3 regions of the Kitasatospora sp. NPDC087861 genome follow, and region 2 is predicted to be linked to each of the others. Evidence: riboswitches for the same ligand, from Rfam matches in the RefSeq annotation. Region 2 holds a riboswitch; each other region holds the start of a gene.
The links. Region 2 has a riboswitch for cyclic di-AMP ahead of ACIOJE_RS40520 (transglycosylase family protein). Riboswitches for the same ligand answer to the same signal wherever they lie in the genome.
Positions count from the first base shown of each region.

Region 1: it holds a riboswitch for cyclic di-AMP, as region 2 does, so the genes downstream of both, ACIOJE_RS10845 (transglycosylase family protein) here and ACIOJE_RS40520 (transglycosylase family protein) in region 2, are expected to answer to the same signal.
Region 3: it holds a riboswitch for cyclic di-AMP, as region 2 does, so the genes downstream of both, ACIOJE_RS24570 (LysM peptidoglycan-binding domain-containing M23 family metallopeptidase) here and ACIOJE_RS40520 (transglycosylase family protein) in region 2, are expected to answer to the same signal.

Region 1 is NZ_JBIUUS010000005.1:320,118-326,882, forward strand. It holds gene ACIOJE_RS10835 (LacI family DNA-binding transcriptional regulator) at 1-215, shown strand, start outside; gene ACIOJE_RS10840 (hypothetical protein) at 298-498, opposite strand; gene ACIOJE_RS10845 (transglycosylase family protein) at 720-2,015, opposite strand; cyclic di-AMP (ydaO/yuaA leader) riboswitch at 2,002-2,164, opposite strand; gene ACIOJE_RS10850 (hypothetical protein) at 2,595-3,551, opposite strand; gene ACIOJE_RS10855 (DUF397 domain-containing protein) at 4,109-4,372, shown strand; gene ACIOJE_RS10860 (ATP-binding protein) at 4,788-5,309, opposite strand; gene ACIOJE_RS10865 (helix-turn-helix transcriptional regulator) at 5,728-6,594, shown strand; gene ACIOJE_RS10870 (TetR/AcrR family transcriptional regulator) at 6,679-6,765, opposite strand, start outside.
Region 2 is NZ_JBIUUS010000075.1:3,715-10,479, forward strand. It holds gene ACIOJE_RS40495 (NAD(P)/FAD-dependent oxidoreductase) at 1-380, opposite strand, end outside; gene ACIOJE_RS40500 (exopolyphosphatase) at 809-1,744, opposite strand; partial or broken gene ACIOJE_RS40505 (DUF501 domain-containing protein) at 1,876-2,415, opposite strand; gene ACIOJE_RS40510 (septum formation initiator family protein) at 2,387-2,896, opposite strand; gene eno (phosphopyruvate hydratase) at 3,054-4,340, opposite strand; gene ACIOJE_RS40520 (transglycosylase family protein) at 4,582-5,487, opposite strand; cyclic di-AMP (ydaO/yuaA leader) riboswitch at 5,493-5,660, opposite strand; gene ACIOJE_RS40525 (cytochrome P450) at 5,871-6,765, opposite strand, start outside.
Region 3 is NZ_JBIUUS010000018.1:34,276-41,040, forward strand. It holds gene ACIOJE_RS24555 (HelD family protein) at 1-728, opposite strand, end outside; gene purB (adenylosuccinate lyase) at 838-2,277, shown strand; gene ACIOJE_RS24565 (MFS transporter) at 2,309-3,841, opposite strand; cyclic di-AMP (ydaO/yuaA leader) riboswitch at 4,154-4,335, shown strand; gene ACIOJE_RS24570 (LysM peptidoglycan-binding domain-containing M23 family metallopeptidase) at 4,338-5,303, shown strand; gene ACIOJE_RS24575 (APC family permease) at 5,700-6,765, shown strand, end outside.

The DNA.
Region 1 (6,765 bases), on a different contig from region 2:
CGCAGGACGTGTCGGTGGTCGGCTTCGACGACTCGCCGCTGATCGCCTTCACCGAGCCGCCGCTGACCACGATCCGCCAGCCGGTCGAGGCGATGGCCACGGCGGCGGTGGACGCGCTGCTGGAGGAGGTCGGTGGAAACGCGGCCCAGCGCGGGGAGTTCATGTTCCAGCCGGAGCTGGTCATGCGCGGGTCCACGGGGGCTTGCGCGCGCTGAGCGTAGACGGAGGACGGGCGAACGGGCCCCGGGAGAGCGGTTGCTCTCCGGGGCCCGTTTCGCGTGTCGCGGGTGCGTCGGGTCAGCCCTCGTGGTCCGTGGAGGGGCGCTGGGGGAGCCGCCGGCCGTCGAGCGCGTCGCCGGTCCGGGTCTCGGTGCGGCGGCCGCGGGCCAGGTAGTCGCGCAGGACCAGTTCGACGGCGTCCTGGGGGCTCTTGGTGCCGGAGAGCATCATCGCGTCGATTGCGAGGTTCGCGTCGAGTGTGACGGTGACCTGGGCCATGGTGACTCCTCCTCTGCTGCGGAGCAGCAGCATGCCCGCTGGCGCGGGCTTTGACCATGGCCCCTGGTCGTCGGGGGCGGGATGCGCCGGAACCCCCGGAGGAGCGACCAGACTCTCCCCGGGGGCGGGCGACGGCTGACAGGTGACAGATGATGAAATCTGTTATCTGTTATCTGTCAGCCGTCATCTGTTACCTGTTCCTTGTCGCTCGCCCGTCGTCCTCAGACCCGGCCGGCGAAGTCCGGGGCCCAGTTGGCGACGGTCTGCAGGCGCACGCCCGAGCTCGGGTTGGCGGCCTCGACGTACTGGCCGCCGCCGATGTAGATCGCGACGTGGTAGACGCCGGAGTCCTTGCCGTTGTTGGACCAGAACAGCAGGTCGCCCGCCTGGAGGCTGTCCAGCGAGACGTGGGTGCTGGCGGCGGCCTGGTCGGCGGCGACGCGCGGGACGGAGACGCCCGCGGCACGCAGCGCGGCCTGGGTCAGACCGGAGCAGTCCCAGCCGCCGTTGCCGGTGCCGCCGTAGACGTAGGCCTGGCCGACCTTCGACTTGGCGAAGGAGACCGCGGCGGCCATGCTGCCGGTGGCGGTCTGGGCGGGGGCCTGAGTCTGCGCCTGGGCGGCCGGCTTCGAGGCCGGGGCCTGGCTCTGCGCGGCCGGCTTGGCGTTCACGGCACCGCCGTTGGAGGTCTGGCCGGACTTCTGCGAGCGGTCGAACCAGGTGAAGCCCGAGCCGGACTGGTCGGCCTGCGCCGACTGCTGGGCCGCCTGGCCGCCGTCCTTGAACGACAGGCGCTGGCCCGGGTAGATGGTGTCCGGACCCTCGGTCAGGGTGCCGCGGTTGAGCTCGTACAGCCGCTGCCAGCCGCCCTGGACGTTGTTCTTGTCGGCGATCGAGGACAGCCAGTCGCCGGCGGCGACGGTGTAGTCCCCGCCCTGGGCCTGGGCGTTGCCCTGGGCCTGTGCCTGGTCCTGGGCCGGCGCGGCCGGCTTCGAAGCGGGCTTCGTGGCGGGGGCCTGGTCCTGCGTCGGCTTGGCGGCCGGGGCAGCGGGCTTGGCGGCAGGCTTGGCGGCGGTCGAGCCGGTGGTCGAACCGGCCGCGGTGTCGACGGACGCCGCGGCGCCGCCCTTGGTCAGGCCGGCCTGGACGGAGCACACCGGCCAGGCGCCCGGGCCCTGCGAGGCGAGCACCTTCTCGGCGACGGCGATCTGCTGGTCCTTGGTGGCCCGGTTGGCCTGCGGGGCGTAGGCGGTGCCACCGAAGGCGGCCCAGGTGCTGGAGGTGAACTGCAGGCCGCCGTAGAAGCCGTTGCCGGTGTTGATGCTCCAGTTGCCGGTGCTCTCGCACTGGGCGACCTTGTCCCAGGTGGCGACGGAGGCGGCGGAGGCGGTGCCGGAGGTGAGGCACGGGATGCTGAGGCCGACGCCCGCGACGCCGATGGCGGCGATCACGCGTCGGGTGCGGCTGGACAGACGGGTGCCGTTGGTGGGCAGCATGAAGACGCGGTCCTCTCCCACGCCTGCGAGGTGAGCTGTCGGATTCGGGCTGGAGTTGCCCGGCCGCGCTGTGGGCGCGGCTTCACCCCTAGCCCTGAACCGTTCCGAAGAGCGGTCCGGGGCGACTTACCTGTGGGTCCCCCGCTCCTGCCGTGATGCGTTTTCGCGCTGCCAGGACATCCGACGGCAGGACTCGGCGTCGCGGATGAACTGGGTCCGTGTGGCCACGAACGGGGAGCACGTTAAGCAGACTTAAGTTCAAACTGCAAACACCTGTGATGCACATCACGGTTTGGTGAGAAGCGCCATTTCCCTAACCCATCATGATCGGAAATGACCGTTTTTCGGCAACGTCGCTATAGGCGTACGTAACTGTCTGAGCTTCAGGGAGTGAGTGACGGCGCGTCGGGTCGCATGAGGGCATAGGCGCGGGAAGGGGGTGTGGGTGCGCCTCGACAGCCGGGGGGTACGCCAGGCGGCGGCGAACAAATGCGAACAGAACGGACATTACTCTCATTCGCCCCTTAACTCCCGTACGGGACAAGCCGAAAGGGCCCGGAACGCTACCGTCCCGGGCCCTCTCGGTGCGCGTGGTGTCCGTTACCGGTCGGCAGGCCCCTCGGCGGCGGCGTGAGCCGCGTGGGCGGCGCGACCGGCGTGGGTGCCCTCGGCGGCCTCCGCCTCCGCCTCTGCGGCGGCCTCGGCCTCCGGGGAGGGTGCGGGCAGCGCGGCCAGGTAGGTGGAGGCGATCAGCTGGCCGACCGTCGGGTAGGCGCCCAGCGGCGCGGCGGACGGGCAGCCGGTCTCCTCGGCGGCCGCGGCGAGCAGCTCCGAGTCGGCCTCCGGCCCGATCACCAGCGGGGCCAGCGCCGGGCGCTGGGAGCCGGTCTCCTTGAGGTGGTTGACGGCCGCGGCGACCGAGCCGGGCACGTCGAGCGCGGCGGGGACGACCGGGACGGCCAGTCGGGCCGCCAGCAGGACGCCGGTGATGCCGGCCGCCGCGGCGGCGTCCTCGCCGCCGACGGTGGTGAGCACCACGCCGTCCGCGGCGGTCGCGATGGCGAACAGCCGGGCGCGGTCGGCCCGGGCCAGGCCGGCCTCGGACAGTCGCACGTGCACGGCCTCGGCGAGCAGCGGGTGCGGGCCGAGCACGTCGGTGACGGGCGCTCCGTACTCCGCGGCGAGGGCGTGAAGTTCGGTCAGGAATCCGTGCGGGCCGGGTACCAGCGGTACCAGGACCGGTGCGGGCAGGCCGGCCTCGGCGGCCATGGCCAGCAGTTCGGCGACGGTGTGCTCGTCACCGCCGGTGCTCTCGGCGGCGTTGCCGGGGAGGTAGCCGACGGCGGTCTGGACGCCGCCCTGCTCGCTGCGGACGATCGACAGCAGCTCCTCGACGACCGAGCGGGACTCGGGCCCGGCGGTCGCGGGCACGGCGAGCACCAGGGCCGGGGAGCCGGCCGGGATCTCGGGGCGCTCGGGGCGGCGGTGGCGCCCCCGCGCACGGGAGCCTGGACTACGGACGGGCAGTGGCGCGCCCGGGATGGCTGCGGTGCTCATGCCGGAGATCGTAGGACATCGGCCCGTCAGGCCTGCAGTCGGCTGCCGTTCGGGTTTCGCGTGGTCATGGTGCGTGCGCCGCGCATCCGGTGTGCCGTCCGGGTGGTTTGCCCGCAATTCGGACATATCTCCCCCTGGCCTCGGATGGTCACCGCCAGTTGCCATGACGTGTCCGACGGGGCGTCGAGTTGCGACTGTGGCGCGTGAGATGTCTCACAGCTTGAGGTTCGCTTGACGGAGGGTCACGGCGGTGCGACTCCCGGCGCCGGAAGATCAACATTCAGCGGGGAAACGCTCACGGCCGGTTATCGGAGATCTGGCGATTCACTCGACTATGTCCGTTTACGTACCGTCAGGAGAAGGGTCCGTGAAGAGTTCGGGGCGGCGGTGAAAGGCCTCGTGCACCTGCAATGTCCCGTGCTGATGCACGTGCACAGCAGCTATCATCACGTCAAGTGAGGCGTTGTGCCGGGCCGGTACGGGGCCGGTCCGTTCGTTCGGCGGGTGCCGGGGGCGCCGCGCTGGACGACCACTCCGGAGCTCTTCGGGAGATTTCTATGCACGACTCGCAGGACACGCACGGCTCGTACGACACCTACAACGGGATGGCGGCCGCCGACCTCAAGGGGGTGGTCTGGCAGAAGAGCCTGCACAGCAACTCCCAGGGGAACTGCGTCGAGTTCGCGGCCCTGCCGGGGGGCGATGTGGCGATGCGCAACTCGCGCTTCCCGGAAGGTCCGGCGCTCATCTATACGCGGGCCGAGATCGCCGCCCTGCTGCTGGGGGCCAAGGACGGGGAGTTCGACCACCTGGCGGTCTGACCGGCCGCCGTCTTCCATCGGGGGGCCGTCGTGGGTGCTGACACCGCGACGGCCTTTGTCTTTTCCGGTTCCGGTTCCGACCCCGGCTCTTCCGCGGCCGCTCCACGACCTCGCGGTCAACCCTGCGAGGGCGCCGCGAGTGGACCCGCGCGCCGTCCGGCGACCCGTCCGGACCCTGTACCGCGGCCGGCCCGGCGGCCCGTCCGGCGGCCCGTCCGGTGGTTCGTCCTGCGGCTCGGCCGACAGGTGGCCCGGAGGCGTGTCCGGGGGCTGCCCCGGGAGTCGTCCGGGGAATCGTTCTGAGAGTCGCGCCGGGGCCTGTCGCGCACGTGCGCCCGGCCCGCCGGTCCGTCCTGAGGAGCCCGGGGCGTGGTCCTCCCGGGGCCTTCCTCGGCCGGCCGCGCGCCGCCTGGCGCTAGGCCGAGCGCCGGTGCCGTCCACCGAGTTCGGAACCGGTGGCCGGCTCCGCCTCGAACAGGGCCCAGACCACCTTGCCGCTGCCCAGCGGGTGCCAGCCCCAGGAGCGGCTGAAGGACTCCACCAGGTGCAGTCCGCGGCCGGATTCGGCGACGAAGTCCGCCTCCCGGGCGACCGGACCGATGCTGCTCGGATCGCTCACCGCGCAGACCACCTGGGGAGAGCGGTGGACCAGGCTTATTCGGATCGGCAGTCGGCCTTCAGCGGTCGGCTGTATGGGAAAGTCGTACCCGCCTTGGGCGCCGCCCGCGGGGTCGGGCCGTGCGCCGATCGCATGCCGTAGTGCGTTGGTCACCAGTTCCGAGGCCACCAGCGCGACGTCGTCGAACAACTCCATCAGGCCCCAGCGCTGAAGAGAGGTCCGGGCGAAGTCGCGCGCGGTTCTGACGGCTTCGAAGCGAGGAGCGAGCGTGCAGGTGACCACATGGGGGTCAATCGCCAAAGCCGTACCGGTGCTCATGAAGAGCTCCTCCCATAAGGGGGCGGACACGGCTGGACCCGCCGGGGTCATGCCGGTCACCTCCGACTCGCTCGGCCGCTCGGCCGCCCCTTCGACCAGCGCGCGCGCACTCGAACGCCCGGTGGCGCGGGGGGACGCCGCCGGGTCGGTGCACGGAGTCGCGCGTGGGGTCGACGCGGAGCCCGCGGGAATGCCAGGGATGTGCAGGTGCACGTGCACCATGGTGGTGTGCGCTCACTGCAGATGCAAGAGTCGATTCACGTGCAGTCGCACTATTGGCATATGCAAGCGCCGAATGCACGTGCATCCTGGTGCTCGGAGTGCGGAACTGATAGGAACATCCGTCAGTATCGGCACCGTGAGCGCTCAACTGATGGCAGACTGTGCGCTGTTTGCCCTAGGTGGAGGTTTCGACCGCATGACCACAGTTCAGCCGGGCGGCGGCTCGATGGTCCGCCGGATCCTCCTCGGCTCGCAGCTGCGTCGCCTGCGTGAGACGCGCGGCATCACGCGCGAGGACGCCGGCTACGCGATCCGCGCCTCCGAGTCCAAGATCAGCCGCATGGAACTCGGCCGCGTCAGCTTCAAGGAGCGCGACGTCGCCGACCTGCTCAGCCTCTACGGCGTGGACGACGGCCTGGAGCGGGAGGCCCTGCTCGGCCTCGTCCGCGAGGCCAACAAGTCCGGCTGGTGGCACAGCTTCAACGACGTGCTGCCGGGTTGGTTCCAGACCTACGTCGGTCTGGAGGAGGCGGCTCAACTGATCCGCACCTACGAGGTGCAGTTCATCCCCGGACTGCTGCAGTCCGAGGAGTACGCGCGGGCGGTTTTCGGCCAGAGTCGGCCGGTCATCAGCGAGGAGGAGGTCGAGCGGCGGGTCAGCCTCCGCCTGCGCCGCCAGAAGCTGCTGGCCGAGGGCGCCAGCCCGCGCCTGTGGGCCGTGATCGACGAGGCCGCGCTACGGCGTCCGGTCGGCGGGCCCAAGGTGATGCGCGGTCAGGTGCAGTACCTGATCGACGTCGCTGAGCAGACCAACGTCGTGATCCAGGTCATGCCGTTCCGCTTCGGCGCGCACGCGGGGGAGTCCGGGGCGTTCACGATCCTGCGCTTCCCGGAGCAGGACCTCGCGGACGTCGTGTACCTGGAGCAGCTCACCAGCGCGCTCTACCTCGACAAGCGGGACGACGTCGACGCGTACATCCAGGTCATGGAGCGGCTCTGCGTGGACAGCCTCACGCCCGAGCGCACCATAGACCTGCTGGCCTCGATCCTGAAGGAGCGCTGAGGCTCCGCCCGGCCACGGCTCAGCCGGGATGGCCCCGGTGATCCGCCGGCAGCCGTCCGACACCGAGCAGCCGCCCGCCCGCCGTCAACCGCGGGCCGGCGGCCGTTCGCGTTCCGGCGGCAGCGGCTGCGGCGGGAGGCCCAGCTCCCAGGGCAGGTTGTAGCGGCGGAA
Region 2 (6,765 bases):
TCCGCCAGACCCGGGATCGGGAAGGTGCGGGAGACCGAGCCGGCCGCGACGACCAGGTACTCGAAGGGCAGCTCGTAGCTGTCGCCGGCCGCGGGCTGGATGGTGGCGACCTTGCGGGCGTGGTCCACACCGGTGACCGCACCGGTGAGCACCTCCGCCTTCTTGAGGGCGCTGCGCAGCGGCGCGACGAGGTTGCGGGGCGCGACGTTGCCGCCGGCCGCCTCGGGGAGGAAGGGCAGGTACGTCATGTACGACCGCGGGTCGACGACCGTGACGGTCGCTTCGCCGTAACGCATCTTCTTGAGGATGCGCATCGCGGCATACAGGCCGACGTAACCACCGCCGACAATGAGGATGCGAGGACGCTCCGTGGTGCTCATATCCGAAAGTATCCAGCACCGTCCGGAGCAGCCTTCGTGAGGCCGGTCACAAGCTTCTGGACACCCCGTGCTACACTGCGCGGCCGCAAAACCGGCCCCAGCGCGGCGGCTCACGCCCCCGCGCCACCCCCCGCGCGCATGCGCCGGAGCACTACCCGCCTGAGCAGCAACGATCCGCACAGTGCCTGGGTTCCCGCTCCTGATTTCGATTTTCAAACCTCAAGCGGGGCCTGACCTGCGATCCAGGGGTCGTCACGGTGAGCAGGCCTTCGGTCCCACATTTCGGACGTAGCGGGCGAGCGGGTGCGGCGAATGACTGGATCGTCATGTGAAGAAATTCACGAACTTTCCCGCACGGGTTCGGGCGCGCCCCGGCCCCGGCCTCCCGAAAGGGCTGCCGGGGCCGGTCGGGTCAGGCCCACGCGGGGTCAGGAGGCCATGCTCCAGGCGATGCCGTCCAGGATGTCGTGCTCGCTCACGACCACCTCGGCGGCGCCCGTCCGCTCCATGATCTCCAGCAGCTCCAGCGCGCCGGCCGCGATCACGTCCACCCGGCCCGGGTGCATCGAGGGGATGGCCGCGCGCTCGGCGTGGGTGGCGCCCAGCAGCTCGCGGGCTATCTCGGCGACCCGCTCCCGGCCGATCCGCGAGTGGTGGATCGCCTGCGAGTCGTACGCCGGCAGGTCCTGGGCGATCGCGGACACCGTGGTGACCGTCCCGGCCAGGCCCACCAGGGTGGCCGCCCCGGTCAGCGGGACGACCTCGGCGGCCTTGTCCAGCTCGGCCCGCACATGCGCCCGGGCGGCGGCGACCTGCTCCTCGGAGGGCAGCTCGGCGCCGCCGAAGTGGCGCTCGGTGAGCCGGACGCAGCCGATGTCCACCGAACGCGCGGCCTGCACGTCCGCGCCGCCCAGCACGAACTCGGTCGAGCCCCCGCCGAGGTCGAACACCAGGTAGGGCGCCGGGAACTGACCGCCGGTCAGCTCCTTGGTGGCGCCCACGAAGGACAGTCGCGCCTCCTCCTCGCCGCTCACCACCTCGGGCTCGACGCCCAGGATCGCGCGCACGCCCTCGACGTACTCGTCGCTGTTCTCGGCGTCCCGCGAGGCGCTGGTGGCGACGAAGCGGGTGCGCTCCGGGCCGACCCCGAACCCCGCGATGATCTCCCCGTACTCGCGGCAGGCCGCGAAGGTGCGGGCCAGCGCGTCCGGGTGCAGCCGGCCGGTCTGGTCCACGCCCTGACCCAGCCGGTTGATGATCATGCGGCGGTCGAGGTCGGCGATCTCCCCGGTGGCCGGGTCCAGGTCGGCGACCAGCAGCCGGATCGAGTTGGTGCCGCAGTCGATCGCGGCCACCCGGGTCATGCTCACTCGGACTCCTCCGCGGCGGGCTCCTCGACGGCGCGCTTCTTCGCGGCGCGCTCGGCGGTCTTCTGCTGCTTGGCCTCGATCACGGCCTGGTGGTCCTGCTCCTTGGCCCGGTTGCGCGCGACCCGCTCACCGGCGGCCTCGACCTCGGCCGGGGAGACGCACGGGCCCTTGGCCCACCAGTCCTCCAGCATGCCGATCGCCTCGTCGCCGAGCGGGTTGACACCCTCGCCGGCCGCCAGCGAGTGGCCGACCAGCACGTGCAGGCACTTCACCCGGTCCGGCATGCCGCCGGCGCTCGGGAAGCCCTCCAGCACCTCGATGGCGTCGCGGCGGGCGATGTAGTCCTCGTGCGCCTTCTGGTAGGCGGCGGCCAGCTCCGGGTCCTCGGCGAGCCGGGCGGTCTGCTCCTTCATCACGCCGTCCGCCTCCAGGGTGCCGATCAGCGAGGCGGCCTTGGGACAGGTCAGGTAGTACAGCGTCGGGAACGGCGTGCCGTCCGGCAGCCGGGGGGCCGTCTCCACGACGTCCGGGTTGCCGCAGGGGCAGCGGTGGGCCACGCTGCGCAGTCCGCGCGGCACCCGGCCGAGCTGGGCGGCGATGGCGGCGACGTCGGCGTCGGAGACGGAGGGGTGGTTCTCAGTGGTCATGGGGGGAGGTGTCTCCAGCGGGGGACGGTGGGAGCGGACGGGGGGAGGCGGGGGCCAGGGCGGCGGTGTCGGCGGCGTCGACCGAGTCCCAGATGCTGGCGTACCAGGGCTTGGCGGCCTTCGCCGGGTCGGCGGCCGCGCCGGCCGCCGAGGCCGTGCCGGAAGCGGACGCGGAGGGCCGGGAAGCGGCCGGGCCGGCCGGGTCCACCGCGATGTACGGGGTCTCCCCCGGCATCGCGTAGTGCAGCCGGGCGCGGGCCTGCGCCTTGACGTACTCCGGGTCCTGCCAGCGGGCCTTGTCCCGGCGCAGCTGCTCGACCTGCTGCCGGGCGTGGTCGGCCTTCGCCCGCTGGGCGGAGATCTCGGCGCGCTGGGAGATGAACTGCCGCGTCGGGTAGGCGAGGATCGCCACCAGCGAGCAGAGCACCAGGACGAGGACGGTCGCCCGGCTCGTGAACCGAGGCCGGGCCGCCAAGCCCGGGATCCTCCAGCCTGCCATCTCCCGTTCCCCTCCTGGTCGCGACGGTGCCCCGCCGTCCACCCTACGGGGTGAACGGCGGGGCACCGGTCAGGCGTGCGCTACCGGAGGAGCCCAGCCCCTGGTACGGGGGTGCTCGGCCCTCGTGTCGGCCGTGCCTGCTGCTCGGCTGTGCCTATTACTCGGCGGAGCGGAAGCGCGGGAAGGCGCCGCGGCCGGCGTACTCGGCGGCGTCGTCGAGGATCTCCTCGATGCGCAGCAGCTGGTTGTACTTGGCGACGCGCTCGGAGCGGGCCGGGGCGCCGGTCTTGATCTGGCCGCAGTTGGTGGCGACGGCCAGGTCGGCGATGGTGACGTCCTCGGTCTCGCCGGAGCGGTGCGACATCATGCAGCGGTAGCCGTTGCGCTGGGCCAGCTCGACGGCGTCCAGGGTCTCGGTCAGCGAGCCGATCTGGTTCACCTTCACCAGCAGCGCGTTGGCGGTGCCGGTCTCGATGCCCTTGGCCAGGCGGGCCGGGTTGGTGACGAACAGGTCGTCGCCGACCAGCTGGACCTTGTCGCCCAGCTTGACGGTCATGGCCTTCCAGCCGTCCCAGTCCGACTCGTCCAGCGGGTCCTCGATGGAGACCAGCGGGTAGGCGGCGACCAGCTCGGCGTAGTACTCGATGAGCTCGGCGGCGGAGAGGGCCTTGCCCTCGAACTGGTAGGCGCCGTCCTGGTAGAACTCGGAGGCGGCGACGTCCAGGGCCAGCGCGATGTCGCGGCCGGGCACGTAGCCGGCCTTCTGGATGGCCTCGGTGATGAGGTCCAGGGCCTCGCGGTTGCTGTCCAGGTTCGGCGCGAAGCCGCCCTCGTCGCCGAGGCCGGTGGACAGGCCGCGCTCCTTCAGCACGCCCTTGAGGGTGTGGTAGACCTCGACGCCCCAGCGGACGGCCTCGGAGAAGGACTCCGCGCCGATCGGGGCGATCATGAACTCCTGGATGTCGACGTTGGAGTCCGCGTGCGAACCGCCGTTGAGGATGTTCATCATCGGCACGGGCAGCACGTGCGCGTTCGGGCCGCCCAGGTAGCGGAACAGCGGCAGGTCGCTGGCCTCGGAGGCGGCGTGCGCCACGGCCAGCGAGACGCCCAGGATCGCGTTGGCGCCGAGCGAGGACTTGTCCGGGGTGGCGTCCAGGTCGAGCATGGCCTGGTCGATCAGGCGCTGCTCGGTGGCGTCGTAGCCGACCAGCTCCGGGCCGATCTGCTCGATGACGGCCAGGACGGCCTTCTCCACGCCCTTGCCGAAGTAGCGGTTCTTGTCACCGTCGCGCAGCTCAAGCGCCTCGAAGGCGCCGGTGGAGGCACCCGACGGGACAGCGGCACGACCGGTGCTGCCGTCGTCGAGGCCGACCTCGACCTCGACCGTGGGGTTGCCACGCGAGTCGAGGATCTCACGGGCTACGACGACATCGATGGACGGCACGAGGCATCTCCTTGCGGAAGCAGGGTCCGGCTGACGATTGGTGCTGCCGGCGGGACGATTGCGAAGTCGTTACGACCAGAGCCTAACCGCCCTGGCCGCCGGGGCCACGTTGGCCTCGGTCCCGTCTCAGCGTGTGGCCCGACTACCTGCCGGTAGTTCACCTGACTGTCCGATCGAAACGGGCGAATGCGAAGGAAGGGGGACGGAGCCCGTCCCCCTTCCTTCGCCGGGCCTCGCAGGATCAGCCGAGGTGCAGCACCTGGCCGGGCATGATCAGGTTCGGGTCGCCGCCGACGGTGCCGCGGTTGCCGTCGTACACCGACTGCCAGCCGCCGGACACGCCCTGGGCGGTGGCGATGCTCGACAGCGTGTCGCCGGACCGGACGGTGTAGTCGTGGCCGGTCTGCGCGGCCGGGGCGGACTGCGCGGGCAGGATGGGCTGGACGCGCTGGACCGGCTGGACGGGCTGCGCGGCCCGGGGCGCGGACTGCGGCTGGGCGGCGGCCTGGCCCGCGTACTGCTGGTAGACGCTCTGGTGGCTGGTCCAGTACCAGGCGCCGTTGTTCTGGTACCAGTACACCTTCGCGTCGGCGTCCCAGCCGGCCTTGCCGGCGAAGCCCTGGGCCTGCGGCTGCGCCGGCTGCTGGGCGGCCGGCTTCGGGGCGTCCTGCTGCACCGGCTTCGGGGCCTGCTCCTGCTGGGCCGGCTTGGCGGCGGACTGCTTGGCGGGCTTGGCGTCCGAGGAGGTGTCGACGGACGCCGGGGCGCCGCCCTTGCTCAGACCGGCCTTCTGCGAGCAGACCGGCCAGGCGCCCGGGCCCTGCGAGGCCAGCACCTTCTCGGCGACCGAGATCTGCTGCCCCTTGCTGGCCTGGTTGGCCTGCGGCGCGTAGGAGGTGCCGCCGTACGCCTTCCAGGTGCTGGAGGTGAACTGCAGGCCGCCGTAGAAGCCGTTGCCGGTGTTGATGCTCCAGTTGCCGCCGCTCTCGCACTGGGCGACGGAGTCCCAGGCGGAGGCCGGGGCGGCGGAGGCACCGGTGGCGGTGAGGATCGGCATCGCGAGTCCGACGCCGGCCACACCGGCGACGGCGATGGCCTTCTCGGCCTGGGTGCGACGACGGTGGCGGCCAGTTCCAACGAACAGCATGAAGAGGTCCCTCTCCGCACGCCTGCGAGGTGAGCTGTCGGGTTCGGACCGGGAGGTGGCCCGGCCGCCGAAAGCGGAAACGATTCCGCTCGGGCGGCTTCACCCCAAGCCGTTGGGGAACGGCAACAAACCTGGTTCCCCCGCCCCTGCCCAGGGTCTGGTCGGTTTCCCGTGACGCGGCGGGCAGGATTCGGCGTTCCGCGCACGAGGTCCGCAGCTGCGGACTCCAGGGAGAGTAGACAGATCCTCAGACCAATCACAAGCTCATATCACCGATATCACACAGAAATTACGGCCCGTGTTCGGTCGCCTACCAACGGAGGCGCTATGTCCGGATTGATGATGGTTCAGACTGCCCGTGGAGGCCGTCCGGCGACGCCTCGTCAGCGCGTCGGAGCGTCGACAGGTGGCACGGGCGCATGCGGCGACCTGCTCTCCGGACTGAATTCGACCGGGAGTTCCCGCAGCCCACGCATGATCAGGCCACCCCGCCAGCGCAGATTCTCCGGGCTTTCCGCAAGCCGCAGATCCGGCAACCGGGAAAGCAGCGTGGCCAGCGCACTCCGCCCCTCCAGCCGGGCCAGCGGGGCGCCGATGCAGTAATGGATCCCGTGGCCGAAACCCAGGTGCGGGTTGTCCCTCCGGGCCAGGTCAAGGGTGTTCTCGTCCGCGAACCTGGCCGGATCGCGGTCCGCCGCGGCCAGCACCACCAGCACCGGATCGCCCACCGGGATGTCCACCCCGCCGATCGACAGCGGCCGCGTCGCGAAGCGCCACGTCGCCAGCTCCACCGGCCCGTCGTAGCGCAGGAGTTCCTCGATCCCGGTCTCCAGCAGCGCCGTCTCGCCGCGCGCCACCGACTCCTGCAGCAGCGCCCGCTGCCCCGGGTTGCGCAGCAGCGCGTAGGTGCCGTTGCCGATCAGGTTCACCGTCGTCTCGAACCCCGCGAACAGCAGGATGAAGGCCATCGCCGCGGCCTCGTTCTCGGTCAGGTGCTCGCCGTGGTCGCTCGCCCGGATCAGGCCCGAGATCAGGTCCTCCCCCGGATCCGCCCGCTTGCGGTGGATCAGCTCCAGCAGGTACGCCCGCATCCGCTTCACCGCTCGCCCCACACCGCCGCGTTGGCCGCCGCCGTGCCGGATCATCATCCCCGCCCAGTCGCGGAAGTCGTCCTGGTCCTCGGCCGGCACTCCCAGCATGTCGCAGATCGCGTAGATGGGGAGCGGGAAGGCGAACTCGTGGATCAGGTCCGCCGAACCGCGCTGCGCGAAGCCGTCG
Region 3 (6,765 bases), on a different contig from region 2:
CCGAGGACCAGGACGCCGCGGCGCTCCAGCGCGGCGCGGTGGGTGAACAGCAGGTAGGCGGCGCGGTGCAGGGCGGCGACGGTCTTGCCGGTGCCGGGGCCGCCCTGGACGACCAGGGCGCCGGGCAGCGGGGCGCGGATCACCCGGTCCTGCTCGGCCTGGATGGTGGCGACCGCGGTGCCCATCCGGCCGGTCCGCTCGCGGGCGAGGGCGGCGAGCAGGGCGGCCTCGCCGACCAGGGTGCGGCGGCCGGACTCGTCGAGCCGGTCGAGGTCGAGCGCCTCGTCGTCCAGGCCGGTGAGGGTGCGGCCACGGGTGTGCAGGTGGCGGCGGCGCACGACGGGGCCGGGGCGGGCGGGGGTGGCGGTGTAGAACGGCCGGGCGGCGGGGGCGCGCCAGTCGAGGAGGAGCGGCTCGTACGCGTCGTCGCTCAGGCCGGTGCGGCCGATGTACTGGACGGTGCCGTCGCGCTGGTCGAGGCGGCCGAAGCAGAGGCCGCGTTCGACGGCGTCGAGCCGGGCGGCGCGGCGGGTGGCCTCGCGGGCGCGCACCTCGCGTTCCAGCCGGGCCTGGTGGGTGCCGCCGGCGCCGGCCCCGTCGAGGGCGCCGTCGCGGGTGCGGCGGGCCTCCGCGCGGGTGCTGTCCAACCGGGCGTAGAGCCGGGTGAGGTGGGCCTGTTCGGCGCGCAGCGCCGCGGCGAGGGGCGGTTCCGCTGGAAGTCCATGCATCGGTGTGGTATCCTCGCGGTGAGAAGTTTGTCGAGCGTCACCTGACGGTCGCTCAATTGACCCAGCCTACCCGATGCGCCGACGTTCCGGCTGACCTCGGCTGTTAGGCTTGCGAAGCGTGAGCGCGAAGTCCCAGATCCCCAATGTCCTGGCCTCCCGGTACGCCTCGGCGACCCTGGCCCAGCTGTGGTCCCCCGAGCACAAGGTGGTCCTTGAGCGCCACCTGTGGCTCGCCGTCCTGAAGGCCCAGCAGGACCTCGGTGTCGAGGTGCCGGCGAACGCCGTCGCCGACTACGAGCGGGTGATCGACCAGGTCGACCTCGGCTCGATCGCCGCCCGTGAGCGAGTCACCCGCCACGACGTGAAGGCCCGGATCGAGGAGTTCAGCGAACTCGCCGGCCACGAGCAGATCCACAAGGGCATGACCTCCCGGGATCTGACCGAGAACGTCGAGCAGCTGCAGATCCGTCAGTCGCTGGAGCACGTGCGCGACCGTACGGTGGCCGTGCTGGTCCGGCTGGCCAGCCTGGCCGCCCAGCACTCCGAGCTGGTCATGGCCGGCCGCTCGCACAACGTGGCCGCGCAGGCCACCACCCTGGGCAAGCGCTTCGCGTCGATCGCCGACGAGCTGCTGGTCGCCTTCCGCCGCCTGGAGGAGCTGATCGCCCGCTACCCGCTGCGCGGGATCAAGGGCCCGGTCGGCACCGCCCAGGACATGCTGGACCTGCTCGGCGGCGACACCGACAAGCTCGCCGAGCTGGAGCGCCGGGTCGCCGGGCACCTCGGCTTCGAGAACGTGCTGACCAGCGTCGGCCAGGTCTACCCGCGCTCGCTGGACTTCGAGGTGCTCACCGCCCTCGTCCAGCTGGCCGCCGCGCCGTCCAGCCTGGCCAAGACCATCCGCCTGATGGCCGGCCACGAGCTGGTCACGGAGGGCTTCAAGGAGGGCCAGGTCGGCTCCTCGGCGATGCCGCACAAGATGAACACCCGCTCCTGCGAGCGCGTCAACGGCCTGGCCGTCATCCTGCGCGGTTACGCCTCGATGACCGGCGAGCTGGCCGGCGACCAGTGGAACGAGGGCGACGTCTCCTGCTCGGTGGTGCGCCGGGTCGCGCTGCCGGACGCCTTCTTCGCCTTCGACGGCCTGCTGGAGACCTTCCTGACCGTCCTCGACGAGTTCGGGGCCTTCCCCGCCGTGGTCGAGGCCGAGCTGGACCGTTACCTGCCGTTCCTCGCCACCACCAAGGTGCTGATGGGCGCGGTGCGCGCGGGCGTCGGCCGGGAGACCGGGCACGAGGTCATCAAGGAGCACGCCGTCGCCTCCGCCCTGGCGATGCGTGCGGGCGCCCGGGAGAACGAGCTGCTGGACCGGCTGGCCGCCGACGAGCGGATCCCGCTGGACCGGGCCGCGCTGGACGCGCTGCTGGCCGACCGGCTGTCCTTCACCGGCGCGGCCGGTGCCCAGGTCGCCGAGGTGGTCCGCCAGGTGGAGGCCGTCGCGGCCGCCTACCCGGAGGCCGCCAAGTACGCGCCGGGCGACATTCTCTGACGGTCTTTCAGCCAGCACTCCAGCCGGTGCCTCAGCCGGCCGAGGGCCCTGCCGCCGATCCGGTGGTGGGGCCCTCTTCCGTGCGCACATGGCCCGGGTCGAGCGGCGGGGTGGTGCCGCAGGACCACTCGCAGTCCGGCTCGGCTACGGGGTGGTCCGCCGGCGCGAGGACGTTGCCGCGGACGGTGGCGAAGGCGGTCAGCCCGCCGGTGACCAGCAGCCCGGCGCAGATCAGCATCGCGGTGTGGAAGGCGGAGTCCACCGCGGACGGCACCCGGTAGGCGTCGCCGCTCAGCCCGGCGAACGCGGGCAGGGCGGCGACCGCGAGCAGCCCGGCCGCGCGGGCGGCGGCGTTGTTGACGCCGCTGGCGATGCCCGCGTGCCGGACCTCGACGGCGGCCAGCACGGTGGCGGTCAGCGGCGCGACCAGCAGCACCATCCCGCAGCCCATCACCGCGACGGCGGGCAGCACGTCCGCCCAGTAGGAGGAGTGGGGGCCGGTGCGCAGCATCAGCAGCACCCCGGCGGCGCACAGCAGCGGGCCGACGGTGAGCGGGATCCGGGGGCCGATCCGCTTGCCGAGCCGCCCGGCGCGCGCCGACAGCGTCAGCATCAGCACGGTGATCGGGATCAGCGCGAGGCCGGAGACCAGCGGGGAGAAGCCCGCGACGATCTGCAGCTGCACCACCAGCAGGAAGAACACCCCGCTGAACGCCGCGTAGACGCACAGGGTGACCAGGTTCACGGCGGTGAACAGCCGGGAGGAGAAGAGGCCGAGCGGCAGCATCGGCTCGGCGGTGCGGCGCTCGACCGTGAGGAAGGCCGCGCCGAACAGCAGGCCGAGGGCGCCGCTGATCCAGACGGCGGGGGACAGGCCCTCCCCGGCAGCGGTGAGCGCGTAGGTGATCGCCCCGAGGGAGAGCGCGGCGAGCAGCGCGCCGGGGACGTCGAAGCGGCCGACGGCGCTCTCGTCCCGGCTCTCGGGGACGAAGCGGGAGGTGACCGCGACCACGGCGGCCGCGAGCGGCAGGTTCAGCAGGAAGATCCACCGCCAGCCCGGGCCGTCCACCAGCCAGCCGCCGACGAAGGGGCCGACCGCGGCCGCCACCCCGCCGAGGCCCGACCACAGACCCACCGCCGCCGAGCGGTCGTCCGGGTGGAAGACGGCCTGCAGCATGGCGAGCGAACCGGGGGTGAGCAGCGCCCCGCCGATGCCCTGGACGGCGCGGGCGGCGATCAGAACCTGGATGTCCGGGGCGGCGGCGCAGGCCGCGGAGGCGGCGGCGAACCAGACCACGCCGATCAGGAACACCCGGCGCCGGCCGTACCGGTCCCCGAGCGCGCCGCCGAGCAGGATCAGCCCGGCCAGGGTGAGCAGGTACGCGTTCAGCGTCCACTGCAGGGAGGCGAGCGTGGCGCCGAGATCGGCGCCGATCCGGGGCAGCGCGACGTTCACCACGGTGCTGTCGAGCAGCGCCATGCTGGAGCCGAGCACCGTCGCCAGAAGTACCCAGCGGCCCTGCGCGGTGCCCAGACGCAGGTTGCCGGCCTCAGAGGTGGTCACGGCCTGATCCTGCGCCCAGTGGGGTGTACGTGACAAGGGTCACCGGGGGGTGTGTTGATGGTGGGCGGTGCGTGAGCGGCCGGGTGCGCTGTGCTGGCGGGATGGGCGCAGCGTCGTGGATCAGTGGCGCCGGGTGAATGGATTGTGCACGTACAGTGCGGCGGATCATGCGGAGGGTCACCGTGGTCCGCGCAGTGGTTGCCGGTTCAAGTGATCGACATTGCTTCACTCGAATGGATGGGTTTTAGTTCAGCGACCGCCCGGCCAGCCCGGACGGATCCTCCGGGCGGAACGCCGAGTCCTGCCGCTGTCCGGTGGTTCGAACTGAACTCTGTACGGCAGGAGCGGGGGACCCACAGGTAAGTCGCCGGACCGGAACGGCACGCTCTCGCGTGACCGGATCCAGGGCCGGCTAGGGGTGAAGCCGCGCATGCGGCCGGGCAACTCCAGCCCGAACCCGACAGCTCACCTCGCAGGCGTCGGAGAGGAAAATCCCATGCCTGCTCAGGCTCGTCGTATCGCCCTGCCCCGCGCCGCCCGCATCGGCATCGCCACCGCCGTCACCGGTGCCTCCTTCGCCCTCCCGCTCGTCACCGCGATGAGCGCCCAGGCCTACACCGTCCCGGCCGCCCCGGTCGCGCAGAGCACCACCTCGACCAGTGCCGCTCCCGCCACCCAGGCCCCCGCGCAGGCGAGCTACCGCGTCGTCAGCGGCGACACCCTGTCGAAGATCGCCGACGCCAAGCACGTCGACGGTGGCTGGGAGGCGCTGTACGCGCACAACCGCACGGTCGTCGGTGGCAACCCGAACCTGATCTTCCCGGGCCAGCAGCTCGCGATCGCCGGCCAGGCCGCCGCTGCCGCGCCGTCCTCGGACGCCGCTGCGACCGCCCCGGCCAAGCCGGCCGCTCCGGCCGCCTCGGACACCGCCGCCAAGCCGAAGGCCCAGCTGGAGGTCCGGACCGAGGCCGCGAAGCCGTCCGCCCAGCTCCAGACCCAGGTGCAGACCGCCGCGCCGGTCGCCGCGGTCACCGCCACCCCGGTCGCCGCCACGTCCGGCTTCGTCGCGCCGTTGGCCAACCCGAAGCTGGGCACCGCCTACGGCGTGGCCGGCTCGATGTGGGCCTCCGGCCACCACACCGGCCAGGACTTCGTCGCCTCCACCGGCACCCCGCTGCGCGCCGTCGCCAACGGTGTCGTGGTGAAGGCCGGCAACGGCGGCGCCTACGGCAACGAGGTCGAGATCAAGCTCTCCGACGGCCACTACGCCGAGTACGCGCACCTCTCCTCGATCGGTGTGAAGATCGGTCAGACCGTCACCGTGGGCCAGCAGATCGGCCTCTCCGGCGCGACCGGCAACGTGACCGGCCCGCACCTGCACTTCGAGATCCGCAACGGCTCGGAGTACGGCTCGGACATCAACCCGGTCACCTACCTGCGGGCCCACGGCGTCGCGCTCTGACCCGTACCGCTTGAGAAGCCACCGCTGCTACGGGCGGAACGACCTCCCGGGATGGTCATGTCGGGTGACCGCTCGACCGGGTGATCGCCGCGGCAGCGGACATGGGCGCGGGACACGCCCAGGCCGGCCCGGCACACGAGACCTCTCTCGTGTGCCGGGCCGGCCAGCGCCTTTTCCGGCCGACGCCCTTTCCGATCAACGCCTTTTTCGGCCGACGCCCTTTCCGGGCAGGCTCGTTCGAGCGCGGGTGAGTGGAACCGAACAGGGCGTCAACCTGCCCGCGACCGGTCCGACGATCTGTTCTTGCGAGGCCTCTCGCCGCGCCCCGATGCTGTCGGGCAGTCGGCGCCCGGCGGTTCGGCGGGCGGTGGAGCCATGGCGCGCGGAGGAGGACGGATGGCCGTCCGGAGCGGGGAAACGGTCGACGGGCAGACCGGGGGAGGCGGGGTCGACCGGCTGAAGGCGGACTCGGTCGGCCTGGTGGGCGTGGTGTTCATGGCGATCGCCACCGCCGCCCCGATCACCGCGATGACCGGCAACCTGCCGATCGTCGTCGGGCAGGGCAACGGCGTCGGCGCGCCCGCCGCGTACGTCCTGGCGACCGTGGTGCTCACGGTGTTCTCGGTCGGGTACGTGGCGATGGCCCGGCACATCACCGCGGCCGGGGCGTTCTACGGGTACATCTCGCACGGGCTCGGCCGGGTCGCCGGGATGGCCTCGGGGCTGCTCGCGGTGCTCGCGTACATCGTGTTCGAGGCCTCGGTCATCGGCTTCTTCGCCTACTCGCTGCGCGGACTGGTCCGTTCGCAGCTCGGGGTGGACCTGGGGTGGGGCTGGTACGCGCTGTTCGGGCTGGTGGTGATCGGGGTGATGGCCTGGTTCGACCTGCATCTGACGGCGGGGCTGCTCGGGGTCGCGCTGGTGCTGGAGATCGGGGTGCTGGGCGCGGTCGCGCTGGCCGTGCTGGTGGGCGGCGGCGGGCCGGACGGCATCGTCGGCGAGGCGGTGAACCCGCTGAACGCGCTGACGGGGGTGGGGGGTTCGGGCGCTGCGGCGGCGGGCCTCGGCCTGTTCTTCGCGTTCTGCTCCTGGGTGGGCTTCGAGTCGACCGCGATGTACGGCGAGGAGTCCCGGGACCCGAAGCGGGTGGTGCCGCGGGCGACCCTGGTCTCGGTGGTCGGGGTCGGGCTGTTCTACGTGTTCGTGTCCTGGATGATCGTGTCCGGCAACGGGGTTCGGCACGCGATCGACGTGGCGAGCGGCGCGGTGCCGGGCAAGGACGGGAACAGCCTGTTCCTCGACCCGCTGGGCGCGTACCTCGGGGCCTGGGCGGTGAAGGTGTTCCAATGGCTGGTCGTCACCGGTTCGTTCGCCTGCGCGATGGCCTTCCACCAGTGTGCGGCCCGCTACCTGTACGCGATCGGGCGGGAGGGGTTCCTGCTCCCGGCGCTCGGCCGCACCC